One region of the Kitasatospora sp. NPDC090091 genome, then DNA from elsewhere that is predicted to be linked to it. Evidence: riboswitches for the same ligand, from Rfam matches in the RefSeq annotation. Region 1 holds a riboswitch; each other region holds the start of a gene.
What was found. A riboswitch is a leader RNA that binds a small molecule or an ion and turns the genes downstream of it on or off. The one in region 1 is predicted to bind cyclic di-AMP.
Positions count from the first base shown of each region.

Region 2: it holds a riboswitch for cyclic di-AMP, as region 1 does, so the genes downstream of both, ACIPSC_RS14735 (family 16 glycosylhydrolase) here and ACIPSC_RS21100 (peptidoglycan DD-metalloendopeptidase family protein) in region 1, are expected to answer to the same signal.
Region 3: it holds a riboswitch for cyclic di-AMP, as region 1 does, so the genes downstream of both, ACIPSC_RS05600 (M23 family metallopeptidase) here and ACIPSC_RS21100 (peptidoglycan DD-metalloendopeptidase family protein) in region 1, are expected to answer to the same signal.

Region 1 is NZ_JBIVDY010000011.1:278,615-282,375, forward strand. Features, by position in the region: gene ACIPSC_RS21095 (DUF2470 domain-containing protein) at 1-361, shown strand, start outside; gene ACIPSC_RS21100 (peptidoglycan DD-metalloendopeptidase family protein) at 627-1,664, opposite strand; cyclic di-AMP (ydaO/yuaA leader) riboswitch at 1,670-1,827, opposite strand; gene ACIPSC_RS21105 (MFS transporter) at 2,139-3,632, shown strand; gene purB (adenylosuccinate lyase) at 3,736-3,761, opposite strand, start outside.
Region 2 is NZ_JBIVDY010000007.1:236,804-240,564, forward strand. Features, by position in the region: gene ACIPSC_RS14730 (hypothetical protein) at 282-803, shown strand; gene ACIPSC_RS14735 (family 16 glycosylhydrolase) at 930-2,189, opposite strand; cyclic di-AMP (ydaO/yuaA leader) riboswitch at 2,192-2,353, opposite strand; gene ACIPSC_RS14740 (esterase/lipase family protein) at 2,565-3,761, opposite strand, start outside.
Region 3 is NZ_JBIVDY010000002.1:571,620-575,380, reverse strand. Features, by position in the region: gene ACIPSC_RS05605 (hypothetical protein) at 32-979, shown strand; gene ACIPSC_RS05600 (M23 family metallopeptidase) at 1,090-1,950, opposite strand; cyclic di-AMP (ydaO/yuaA leader) riboswitch at 1,963-2,121, opposite strand; gene ACIPSC_RS05595 (YiaA/YiaB family inner membrane protein) at 2,367-2,657, shown strand; gene ACIPSC_RS05590 (alpha/beta fold hydrolase) at 2,829-3,656, shown strand; gene ACIPSC_RS05585 (TetR/AcrR family transcriptional regulator) at 3,754-3,761, shown strand, end outside.

The DNA of each region.
Region 1 (3,761 bases):
CGCCGTCCTCGCCACCCCGTACGGCACCAGCGCGCTCACCGGCGCCGACCTCGCCCTCGCCGCACCCGACCCGCTCGCCCGCTACGAGGCCGGCCTGCTCACCCACCTCATCGACGACCACCCCGACGCGCTCGCCGCGCTCACCCGGCTGCTCGACCCCCAACTCCTCGCCGAGCGGCCGGAGATCCGCCCGCTCGCACTCGACCGCCACGGCCTGGTGCTGCGCCTGGACCACCCGCACGGCCACCGCGACGTCCGCCTGGTCTTCCCCGAACCGGCCCGCGACACCGAGGAGTTCGGCGAGCAGATGCACCGGCTGCTGACCGCCGCCCAGACCGGCCTGCCCGCCCGCCGGGCCTGACCGGAGCGGACTGACAGGCCTGCCGGGAAGGCGACTTGACCGGACGCCGGGACCACGCCGGGGCCGGCGGAAGCGCCACGGAAACGAAAGCGGCCGGCCCGGCTCGCGAGGGAGGTCTCGCGAGCCGGGCCGGCCTGGGCGTGTCCCGCGCCCGTGTCCGCCACTGGTGCGGCGATCACCCGGTCGAGCGGTCACCCGACATGACCATCCCGGGAGTTCGTTCGCCCCGCACCTGGCGGTGGTCTGAACTCGGTTGTGGACCGGGTCAGATGGCGACGCCGTGCGCCCGCAGGTAGGCGATCGGGTCGATGTCCGAGCCGTACTCCGAGCCGGTGCGGATCTCGAAGTGCAGGTGCGGGCCGGTCACGTTGCCGGTCGCACCGGAGAGGCCGATCTGCTGGCCGGCGGTGACGGCCTGGCCGACCTTCACGCCGATCGAGGACAGGTGCGCGTACTGGGCGTACTTGCCGTCGGCGAGCTTGATCTCGACCTCGTTGCCGTAGGCGCCGCCGTTGCCGGCCTTGACCACGGTGCCGGCCCCAACGGCGCGCAGCGGGGTGCCGGTGGCCGCGACGAAGTCGGCGCCGGTGTGGTGGCCGGAGGCCCACATCGAGCCGGCGACGCCGTAGGCGGTGCCGAGCTTCGGGTTGGCCAGCGGGGCGACGAAACCGGAGGTGGAGGCCACGGCGGCCGGGGCCGGGGTGGTGGCCGGCTTCGCGGCCGGGGCGGCCGGCTTGGCGGCCGGGGCCTGGGCCGGCTTGGGGGCGGGGGCGGCCGGCTTCGCGGCCTGGACCGGCTTCGGCGCCTGCGCCGGGGCGGCGGGCTTCGCGGAGTCGTGCGAGACCTGCGGCTTGGCGGCGGGGGCGGCCGGCTTGGCGGCCTCGGCCGGAGCGGCGGCCTTGGTGCCCAGGGCCAGCTTCTGGCCCGGGAAGATCAGGTTCGGGTTGGAGCCGACGACCGAGCGGTTGTGCTCGTACAGCGCCTTCCAACCACCCTGGACGTCCTTGGCGTTGGCGATCTTCGACAGGGTGTCGCCGCTGACGACCTTGTAGCTCTCCTCGACCGGGGCGGCGGCCGGAGCGGCGGCCTCGGCGGCCGGCTGCGCGGCGGCGGCCGGGGCGGCGTCGACGCTGGTGGCGCCGGTCCAGGTGGCGGTCTGCTGCGGCTTCGCGGCCGGGGCGGTGTGGGCCTGGGCGCTGATGGTGGTCACCAGCGGGAGGGCGAACGCGGCGCCGGTGACGGCGGTGGCGATACCGATGCGGGCGGCACGGGGCAGGGCGATACGACGGGCCTGTGCGGGCATGGAAGAGTTCCTCTCCGACGCCTGCGAGGTGAGCTGTCGGGTTCGGGCTGGAGTTGCCCGGCCGCATAGGCGGCTTCACCCCAAGCCGGACCGCGAATTCCGGTCCGGCGACTTACCTGTGGGTCCCCCGCTCCTGCCGTACAGAGTTCAGTTCGTACCACCGGGCAGCGGCAGGACTAGGCGTTCCACCCGGTGGCCACCCGGGCTGACGCCGGGCGGTCGCTGAACTAAAGCCCATCCGTTCGAGCGAAGCAATGTCGATCTCCCGAATCGGGCAATTCCGCGCGCACCACCGTGACGCTCCGGATGATCCGCTGCACAGTACGTGCACAATCCATTTACGGCGCGCCACTGATCCGCGACACTCCGCCTATTTCGTCGGCCGTCCGCACACGATCACTCACGGAAAGCCAGCCGCCGACACACCCCCGGTGACCCTTGTCACTCGGGCCCCGGGGGGCGGACGATCGGGCCGTGGCCACTTCCGAGGCCGGCACCCTGCGCCTGAGCACCGCGCAGGGGCGCTGGGTACTACTGGCGACGGTGCTCGGCTCCAGCATGGCGATGCTCGACGGCACCGTGGTGAACGTCGCCCTGCCCCGGATCGGCGCCGACCTCGGCGCCCCGCTCGCCGCCCTGCAATGGACGCTGAACGCCTATCTGCTCACCCTGGCGGGGCTGATCCTGCTCGGCGGCGCACTCGGCGACCGCTACGGCCGGCGCCGGGTCTTCCTGCTCGGCGTGGTCTGGTTCGCCGCCGCCTCGGCGGCCTGCGCCGCCGCACCCACCATCGAAGTGCTGATCGCCGCCCGCGCCGTCCAGGGCATCGGCGGGGCACTGCTCACCCCCGGGTCGCTGGCGATGCTCCAGGCCGTCTTCCACCCGGAGGACCGCTCGGCGGCGGTCGGCCTCTGGTCCGGCCTCGGCGGGGTGTCGGCCGCGGTCGGCCCCTTCGTCGGCGGCTGGCTGGTGGACGGTCCGGGCTGGCGGTGGATCTTCCTGCTGAACGTCCCGCTGGCCGCCCTGGTGGTCGCGGTGGCCTCCCGGCACGTGCCGGAGAGCCGGGACGAGAGTGCGACCGGGCGCTTCGACGTGCTCGGCGCGGTGCTGGCCGCCCTGGCCCTGGGCTCTGTCACCTACGCGCTGACCGCGGCCGGCGACGGGCTCTCCCCCGGCGTCTGGATCACCGGCGTGGCGGGTCTGCTGCTCGGCGCGACCTTCATCGTGGTCGAGCGCCGCACCCCTGAGCCGATGCTGCCGCTCGGCCTCTTCTCCTCCCGGCTGTTCACCTCGGTGAACCTCGTCACCCTCTGCGTCTACGCCGCCTTCAGCGGGGTGTTCTTCCTGCTGGTCGTGCAGCTGCAGATCGTCTCCGGCTTCTCCCCGTTGGTCTCCGGACTGGCGCTGGTCCCGATCACCGTCCTGATGCTCGCGCTCTCCGCCCGGGCCGGCCGGCTCGGCAAGCGGATCGGCCCCCGGCTGCCGCTGACCGTCGGGCCGCTGCTCTGCGCGGCCGGGGTCCTGCTGATGCTGCGGATCGGGCCCGGCGCCTCGTACTGGACGGACGTACTGCCGGCCGTCACGGTGATGGGTTTCGGCATGGTGCTGCTGGTCGCACCGCTCACCGCGACGGTGCTGGCCGCGGTGGACGTCCGGCACGCGGGCATCGCCAGCGGGGTCAACAACGCCGCCGCCCGCGCGGCCGGCCTGCTCGCGGTCGCCGCGCTGCCCGCGCTGGCCGGCCTCAGCGGCGATGCCTACCGGGTGCCCTCCTCGGTGGACGCCGCCTTCCACACCGCGATGCTGATCTGCGCCGGGCTGCTGGTCACGGGAGGGCTGATCGCGTTCACCACCGTGCGGGGCAATGTGCTCGCCCCCGAGGACCACCCGGTGGCCGAGCCGGACTGCCGCTACAACTGCGGCACCAACGCCCCACCGCTCGACCCGGGCCACCCGGCCGCCGGCTAGGCGCTGTCCGGCCGAGGGCCCGGTTCCGAAGGAGAACGGCGAGGGCCCCGCCACCGGAACGGTGACGGGGCCCTCGCCGACGCAGGCTACCGGTGGCGAATCGTCAGAGGATGTCGCCCGGGGCGTACT
Region 2 (3,761 bases), on a different contig from region 1:
GCGGGGAGTCGGCACGTCCGACTTCCTGCGTACGGCTTTCCGGGAACGGCTCCCTGCACCGGCTCCCGCGCCGGCTCGTTCTCTCGGGCCCGGCTGCGGGGGCGGGTTCGCCCGTTCGAGCGGCCCGAGGGCGGGTTGCCCCGGCCGCGGCGGACCGGTCGGTCACGCTGGGGGCGGACGCAATGCCCCGCGACGGTGCGGGGCACCGGAAGCAGAGGGCAGGGTGAGCGCCGATGTCGCGCAGAGGGTCCGCACGGGTTTTCCTCGGAAGGTCGCTGACGGTGGGGTGCGCGCTCGTCGCGCTGGCCGCCGGTCCGGCACTGGCCTGCCCGACCGACGAGGGGCAGCAGGCTCCCGCGCCGGCCGCCGAGCAGGCCCCCGTACCGGTCGCGGCGGCGCCCGCGACGTCCGACTCCGACCTGGCCGTGATCCGGATCGACCCGGACGCCGCCGCACCCGGTGGCACCACCACGGTGTACGCCTTCGTCGGGAACCTCGGCCCGGACCGCACCGCCTCGCCCTTCACCCTGGTGGTCACCCTGCCCGAGGGCGTGACGCCGGAGGGCCCGTTCTACCCCGAGAACTGCTATCCGTTCCAGAACGGCCACCGGGTGCGCTGCAGCTTCCCGGCCGGCCTGCCGAGGTTCCAGAGCGCAACGGCCCGGATCCCGGTCCGGCTGGCCCCGACCGTCCCGGCGCCGAGCACGCTGACCGGGGGCTGGGTCGCGGTGCGCGGCGACGACGACAAGAACGAGGCCGACAACAAGCAGCCGTTCGAGATCGGCGTCGTCCGGACCACCTGAGCCGCGCCGCCCGGCGCAGCGACGCGCCGTGGCGCCGCGAACGCAGCGACGCCGGAGCGCCGGCCCTCGTGCGGAGAGGGCGGCGGCTCCGGCGTCGCGGCGTCACGGCCGTGGTGCGTGCTCCGGTCAGCGGTAGACGCGGAGGTAGTCCGCGGCGAAGGTGATCGGGGCCGTGCCCTGCGGCGCGGGGTGGTACTGCCCGGCGCTGAGCGACAGGTTCAGGATCGGGTAGGCCGACCAGCCGGCGCCGACGCCCTTGCCGTCCGAGAAGACCTTCACCCCGTTGATGTACCAGTCCACCGAGGTGGCGCCGTACTGGGTGCCGACGGTGACCCACTGGTCGTGCGCGATGGACTTCGCGTCGGTGACGTACTTGTAGCCCGGGTTGATGTGGTTGGTCAGCTCCAGCAGGTTCGCGTTGTCCGCGTGGTACTCGAAGCTGTCGATCTCGCCGTGGTTGCCGCTGGTGCCGTTCCACGTCCACAGCGCCGGCCAGGCGCCGGTGCCCGCGGGGAGCTTGACCCGGGTCTCGATGTAGTCGCCGGTCTTCACCTTGAAGCCCTCGGTGGAGTACTCGGTGGTGAGCAGGCCGGTGTCCCAGGCCTTCTTGCCGTTCTCCAGCGCGTGGGTGCTCGGCCGGGCGGTGAAGGTGGCGACACCGCCGGAGACGCCGACGTTGTCCTTGTTCAGCCAGTCGAGCTTGTTGTCGTCCGGGTTGTGGTCGCCGTAGTGGTACGAGCTGCTCCGGTCGGCCGTCCAGCGGGAGCCCAGGGCGAGGCTGTCGAACTCGTCGGACCAGGTCAGCTTCTTCCCGGCGACGGGCGCCGCGGTGGCCGGGCTGCTCGGGGCGGCGGTCGCGGTGGGCGCCGGCGTGGGCGTCGCGGTGGGCGTCGCGGTGGGGGCGGGGCTCGGGGTGGCGGTGGCCGCGGAGACCACCAGCTGCCGCGACGGCAGGTTGTGCCAGGCGCCGCCGAGGTCCTGCCAGAAGCCGAACTGGGTGTAGGTGCCGGCCGGCAGCGTGCGCGAACCGGTGGTGATCGACAGGCCGCTCGGGCATATCTGCACGTTGGCGACGTTGCCCGGGAAGTCGAGGTTGTGTCCGGCCGCGTCGCGCACCCCGACACCGACCGTCTTCGCCGTGAAGCAGGCCGAGGAGTGGACGGTCAGCGAGGCGGTGGTGGCCTTGCCCGCGACCATGGTGGCGGGGGTCAGCTTGTCCTGGGTGACGGTCGGCGTGGTCGCCGCGTGCGCACCGGTGACCGCCGGGAGGCCGAGCAGGCCGGCGCCGCCGACGGCGAGCGCGCCGGTGACGGCGAAGGCCGCGTTGCGGCCGCGGCGGGAGGGTCGGGCATGGCGCGGCGCACCGCGCCGGGCAGGCTTCTGCATGGCAGTGTCCTCTGCGACGCCTGCGAGGTGAGCTGTCGGGTTCGGGCTGAGGTTGCCCGGCCGCCCGTGGAGCGGCTTCACCCCTAGCCGGCCGAGCGCGGGGAGCGCACAGGCCGGCACTACCTTGGGTCCCCCGCTCCCGTCCGCTGTGGTGCTCGGTTACCGGCCGGCGGGTGGACAGGACTCGGCGTCCCGACGGCGGGGGTCCGCGAAGCGGACGTCCGAGCAGGCTAGGCAGCCCCTCCGGGACGCGACAACTCGGCGGGGTCGGTTGTCGCGCAGCTCACATCCGGGCCGCGGCCGGCCCCGCCGGAGTTGATCAAGTCGCGGGCGCCGGTGATCAGTTGCCCGGCCGCTCGGCCGGCCGCGGCCGGTTCAGCCGAGCCAGGCGTCGACCTGCGACATCGCCTCCGGGGACCAGGCCAGCTCCAGGTGGTTGAGCCCGTCCAGCAACCGGGTGCCGCCGACCGTGGCGATGCCGGTGGTGTCCAGCGCACTCCTGGTGAAGACGATGCCGTCGCTCGGCCCGCGGTTCTCGTTCAGGACACCGGGGATGTCGGCCGAGCCGCCCGCCAGCAGATAGGTGCGGACCGCCGCCGGGACGCCCGCCCGCTGCAGCGGCCCGATCAGCGAGCCGGCGTCGATCGCCGCCTGGATGCCCTGGCCGGAGGTGTAGAAGCCCTGGCCGCCGTAGTACGTCGTCCACCAGTCCTGCGCCGTCCCGTCCACCCCGTAGGCGCCGTCCCAGCGGGCGAGCAGCTGGCGCTGGCCCGGGTAGCAGTCGTGGCCGCCGGACGGCAGCACGCCGAGGCAGGGCTGCGCCGTGTACGTCCCGTAGCAGGTCATGTACAGGTGCGGCGAGGGGGCGTTGGCGGTGCCCCCGCAGGCCGGCCAGGTGGCCAGGGAGAACGCCCAGCCGTGGGCGTAGACGTAGTCCAGGCCGCCGTTCGGGCCGCCGACGGTCACCAGTCGGCGGACGTCGCCTGCGTACGCCCGCCCCCAGGCCGGGCGGACGGAGGAGACGTAGGCGCGGGCCGCCACCTCGCCCTTGCTCCAGGCGACCACGTCCACCTGGGGCACGCCCAGCCGGGCGCGGATCAGGGCGACGGCGTCCCCGACCGCCTGGGCCTGGAGCAGGTTGTCGCCGTGCTTGTGGGCGAAGCCGATCGCGAACACCCGGTGGCCGGTCGCGGCGAGGTACTGGGCCAGCCCGGTGGACGGGCAGCCGGCCGGGCCGGTGGCGCCGCAGCTGCCGCTCTCGCCGGGGTCGGCCCAGGCGCGGTCGGCGTTGTCGTTGGCGCCGTGGACGAGCAGGACGGGCGTGGTGCGGCTGCCGGTGTCCCAGCCGGCGGCGGAGTAGAGCAGGAACCGGCCGGAGAACGGCTGGCGGACCCCGCCGAAGTAGGTGAGGCGGGCGCCGTCCTGGTCGCCGCGGCCGCCGGGCGGGTACTGCTCGGCGGGGAAGCCGGGGGTGGTGTCGAGGTAGCGCTCGACCTTGGCCCAGCCGTTGGCCGGGGCGGGGAAGGTCGCCTCCAGGGCCACGCCTGCGGTCACGGCGGGAGCCCCGGCGGG
Region 3 (3,761 bases), on a different contig from region 1:
CTACCCGCGCTTTCCGGTTACCGTAAGTGACATGGAAGACGATGACCTGCGGCTCGCCCCGCACACCAGGGCCGCCGAGCTGCTCGCCTGGGCGGAGGCCGAGGGCCGCGCGCCGGTGGCCGAGGCCCCGCTGCGGACGGTGCTGGCGCTGCTGGAGCTGGGTGAGGGCAGGATGCGCGACGGCTGGCCGGAGCTGACCTCGGACGCCGTGGAGCAGCTGCTCCACGAGCGGCTCCACCTCTACGTGCAGCCCGACCCGGAGCAGGACCCGCTGGCGTACGGCGAGGCGGTGCGACTGCTGATCGACCACCAGCGGGCTTCGAAGCGGCTGAACGCCAAGCGGCAGGAGCGGCTGCACGCGGAGGCCGAGTGGCAGGGCGAGGTGGCGGCCGGCCTGCTCCGCCGGGCCGATCTGGTGACCTGGCCGCGGCTGTACGCGCTGCTGCTGCACGCGTACGGGGTGGACGTCACCGACGAGGCCGCGGTGTTCGACTGGCTGTCGGGGTTCCGGGAGCTGGCCGAGGAGGACCGGCGGGCCGCGTTCGAGGCGCTGGCGGAGGCCGGCTGGCTGGACGAGGCGGACCCCGCGGGCTGGGGTCCGGGCCGGGTGCTCTCGGTCGGGATGGCCACCGACGGCGCGCGGCGGCTGCTGGAGCACGGGCTGATGCGGCGCAGCTACCGCAACCTGGCGGAGCTGACGGCGCTGGGCCGGCCGATGCCGGACGAGCTGTCCGGGGACTTCGGGGCGTTCGAGGAGGCGGCGGAGTCCGCCGCGCTGGACCTGTTCGGCTCGTGGACGGTGCCGGGGCTGCCGCGGCTGCTGGTGGCGGAGTTCCCGGAGCTGGCCCCGGAGCCGGGCCAGCAGGAGATCGACGCCTACCTGGCCGGTCTGCCGGCCGAACAGGACGCGGCGGAGCAGGACGCGGCGGAGCAGGACCTCACGGAGCAGGACGCGGCCGAGCAGAAGCGCACCGAGTAGCGCGGACGGCGCGCGGAGACGGAAAGGCGCCCCGGCCGGTACATCGGTACCGGCCGGGGCGCCTTCGTCGTGCCGCCCTCACGGGGCGGCCGCCCCCGGGGGGCGAACCGTCAGGGGGTGACGCCGCGCTGCTCGAACCAGCTCTCCGGGTCGACCGGGGCGCCGCCGTCGGGGCGCACCTCCAGGTGCAGGTGCGGGCCGGTGACGTTGCCGGTGGCGCCGACCTTGCCGAGCTGCTGGCCGGGGACGACCTTGCCGGAGCCCTTGATGATCGAGGAGAGGTGGCAGTACCAGATCTCGGTGCCGTCGGGCAGCGTCTCGACGATCCGGTAGCCGTACGAGCCGGCCCAGCCGGCCGAGGTGATGGTGCCCTGGCCGACCGCGTACACCGGGGTGCCGGTGTCGGCGGCGAAGTCCAGTCCGGTGTGCAGGTGGGCCCAGTAGGAGGCGCTCTGGCCGTAGTGGGCGGAGAGGCGGTAGTCGCGCACCGGCAGGTTGATCGCGGCGAGCTTGGCCTTCTCGGCCGCCTCGGCGGCGCGCTTGGCCTCCTGCTGCTGGACGGCGCGCTTGGTCTCGGCCTCCTTGGCGGCCTGCAGGCGGGCGGTCTCCTCGGCGGCGGTGCGCTGGCTGTCGGCCTGCTGCTGGATCCGGGCGGCGAGCGCGAGGCCCGGGTCCGCGGAGAGCGCGACCGGGGCCTCGTCCGGCGCCTCGACGGCGGGCGCGGCGGCCGGGGTGGCGGAGGCGAAACCGGTGGCGCCCAGGGTGGCGGCGACGGCGGTGACGCCGAGCAGCGGGGCGGTCCCGCGGGTCTGACGCGGCATCCGGTGGCGGTTGGTCTCGGCGGGCTGCGGGGCGGCCTCGTCGTCGGACCCGCCGTACTCGCCCAGGTGGGCGGGCGGCCACGGGTGGTCGAGCAGCTGGGTGCCGGCGGAGGAGCCGGGCAGATGTGCCGGAGAGTGCGTCGACGCCACGGAGGCGCGCTCCTTTCCTTCCTTCGCGCCTACCGGGTTAGCTGACGGGTTCGGAGCAGGAAGGTCTCCTACGGCTGGGCCTGGGCCCGGCCGATTCACCCCAAGGAACGTGGTTCCCCGGCTCCCTGGCCTGCCCGGAGGCCGGCCGGCGGGATTAGGCGACGGCGCACGGTGCCGTCTGGGTACGGCGTTGCGGACCGCGCTGCGTTATCAAACGTTAATCCTAGGAGCCCCCGATTCCAAGCCGTCCGCATGGGACGACAGGACACAGCTCGGACACTACGCGATCCGGTGGGCGATTTGGGGCGTTTGACGACAACTGACACTACCGAACGTGATAGGACGTCAACGAACGACCCCGTGTTTGAGTACTTCTACTCATGTGGACCTCGTTCGACGGCGCGCATCCTGGCGCCATGAACGCACCGATGCAGTCACGCACCACGGCCGCGTACTACGTCCAGGCCGTGCTCTCCTTCACCCTCTCCGCCGGCGCCCTCGCGATCGGCATCGCCTACCTCCCGGTGGGCGCCTGGACCCGCGCCTTCCTCGGGGTCGGCCTGCTCTACACCGTCACCTCCGCCTTCACCCTGGCCAAGGTCGTCCGGGACCGGCAGGAGACCAACGAGATCGTCACCCGGGTCGACCAGGCCCGGCTGGAGAAGCTGCTCGCCGAGCACGACCCGTTCAAGGTCGAGGGCGCCTGAGCCGACAGGCCGGGAGAGCGGCAGACCCCCGGACGCGCCAGGGCCGGGGCCCGGGCCGGGACGCGCGACAGGCTGACGCCGATAGCTTGACGGCTAAGGCTATTAGCCTTAGCTTTATGGGTGTCGGCAGCGCCCGCCGACACCCCGTCCCGGCGGACCGCGGAGGCCCTCATGACCGGCACCAGCACCCCCACCACGCTGTTCCTCGACGTCCCCGGCGGCCGGCTGGCCTACGACGACACCGTGCAGGGCGACGGCCTGCCCGTCGTCCTGCTCCCCGGGATGCTCGACAGCCGGGCCGCCTACCGGCACCTGCGCCCGCTGCTGACCGCGGCCGGCCGCCGGGTGATCACCATGGACCTGCGCGGCTTCGGCGAGTCCTCGATCGCCTGGGACGACTACTCGCCGGCCGCCATCGCCACCGACGTGCTCGCCCTGCTCGACCACCTCGGCATCGAGCGGGCCGTGCTGGCCGGCAACTCCTACACCGGCGCCACCGTGGTCAAGGCCGCCGGGGACGCGCCCGAGCGGGTCGCCGGGATCGTCCTGCTGGACGCCTTCGTCGAGAACCTGCCGCCGACCGCCCTGCAGCGCGCGATGTTCGGCGTGATGGGCACCCTGCTGGTGCACTCGCCCGCGTTCTGGGGCCTCTACCACCGGAAGATGGCCTACCCGGGCCCCAAGCCGGCCGACTTCGACGGCTACGTGGACGGCCTGGTCGCCGCGATGCGCACGCCGGGCCGCAAGGCCGCGACCCGCGGCTACGTCCGCGGGGAGTCCGCGCCCGCCGGCTGGACCGCCGCCGTGACCTGCCCGGCGCTGGTCGTCATGGGCAGCAAGGACCCCGACTTCCCGAAGCCGGAGCTGGTCGCGGACCGGCAGGCCGCCGCGCTCAAGGCCCGCAAGGTGATGATCGAGGGGTCGGGCCACTACCCGATGGCCGACCGGCCGCAGGCCACCGCCGACGCGCTGCTGCCCTTCCTCGCCGAGCTCGCCTGAAACCGCCGCCGACCCACCGCGCGGTCCCCGCGCACCACGCCGACCCGGGCGCCCGCGTGCGCCGAACCCCACCCCGGAACCACGGAGGCCGCTCCCCATGCCCCG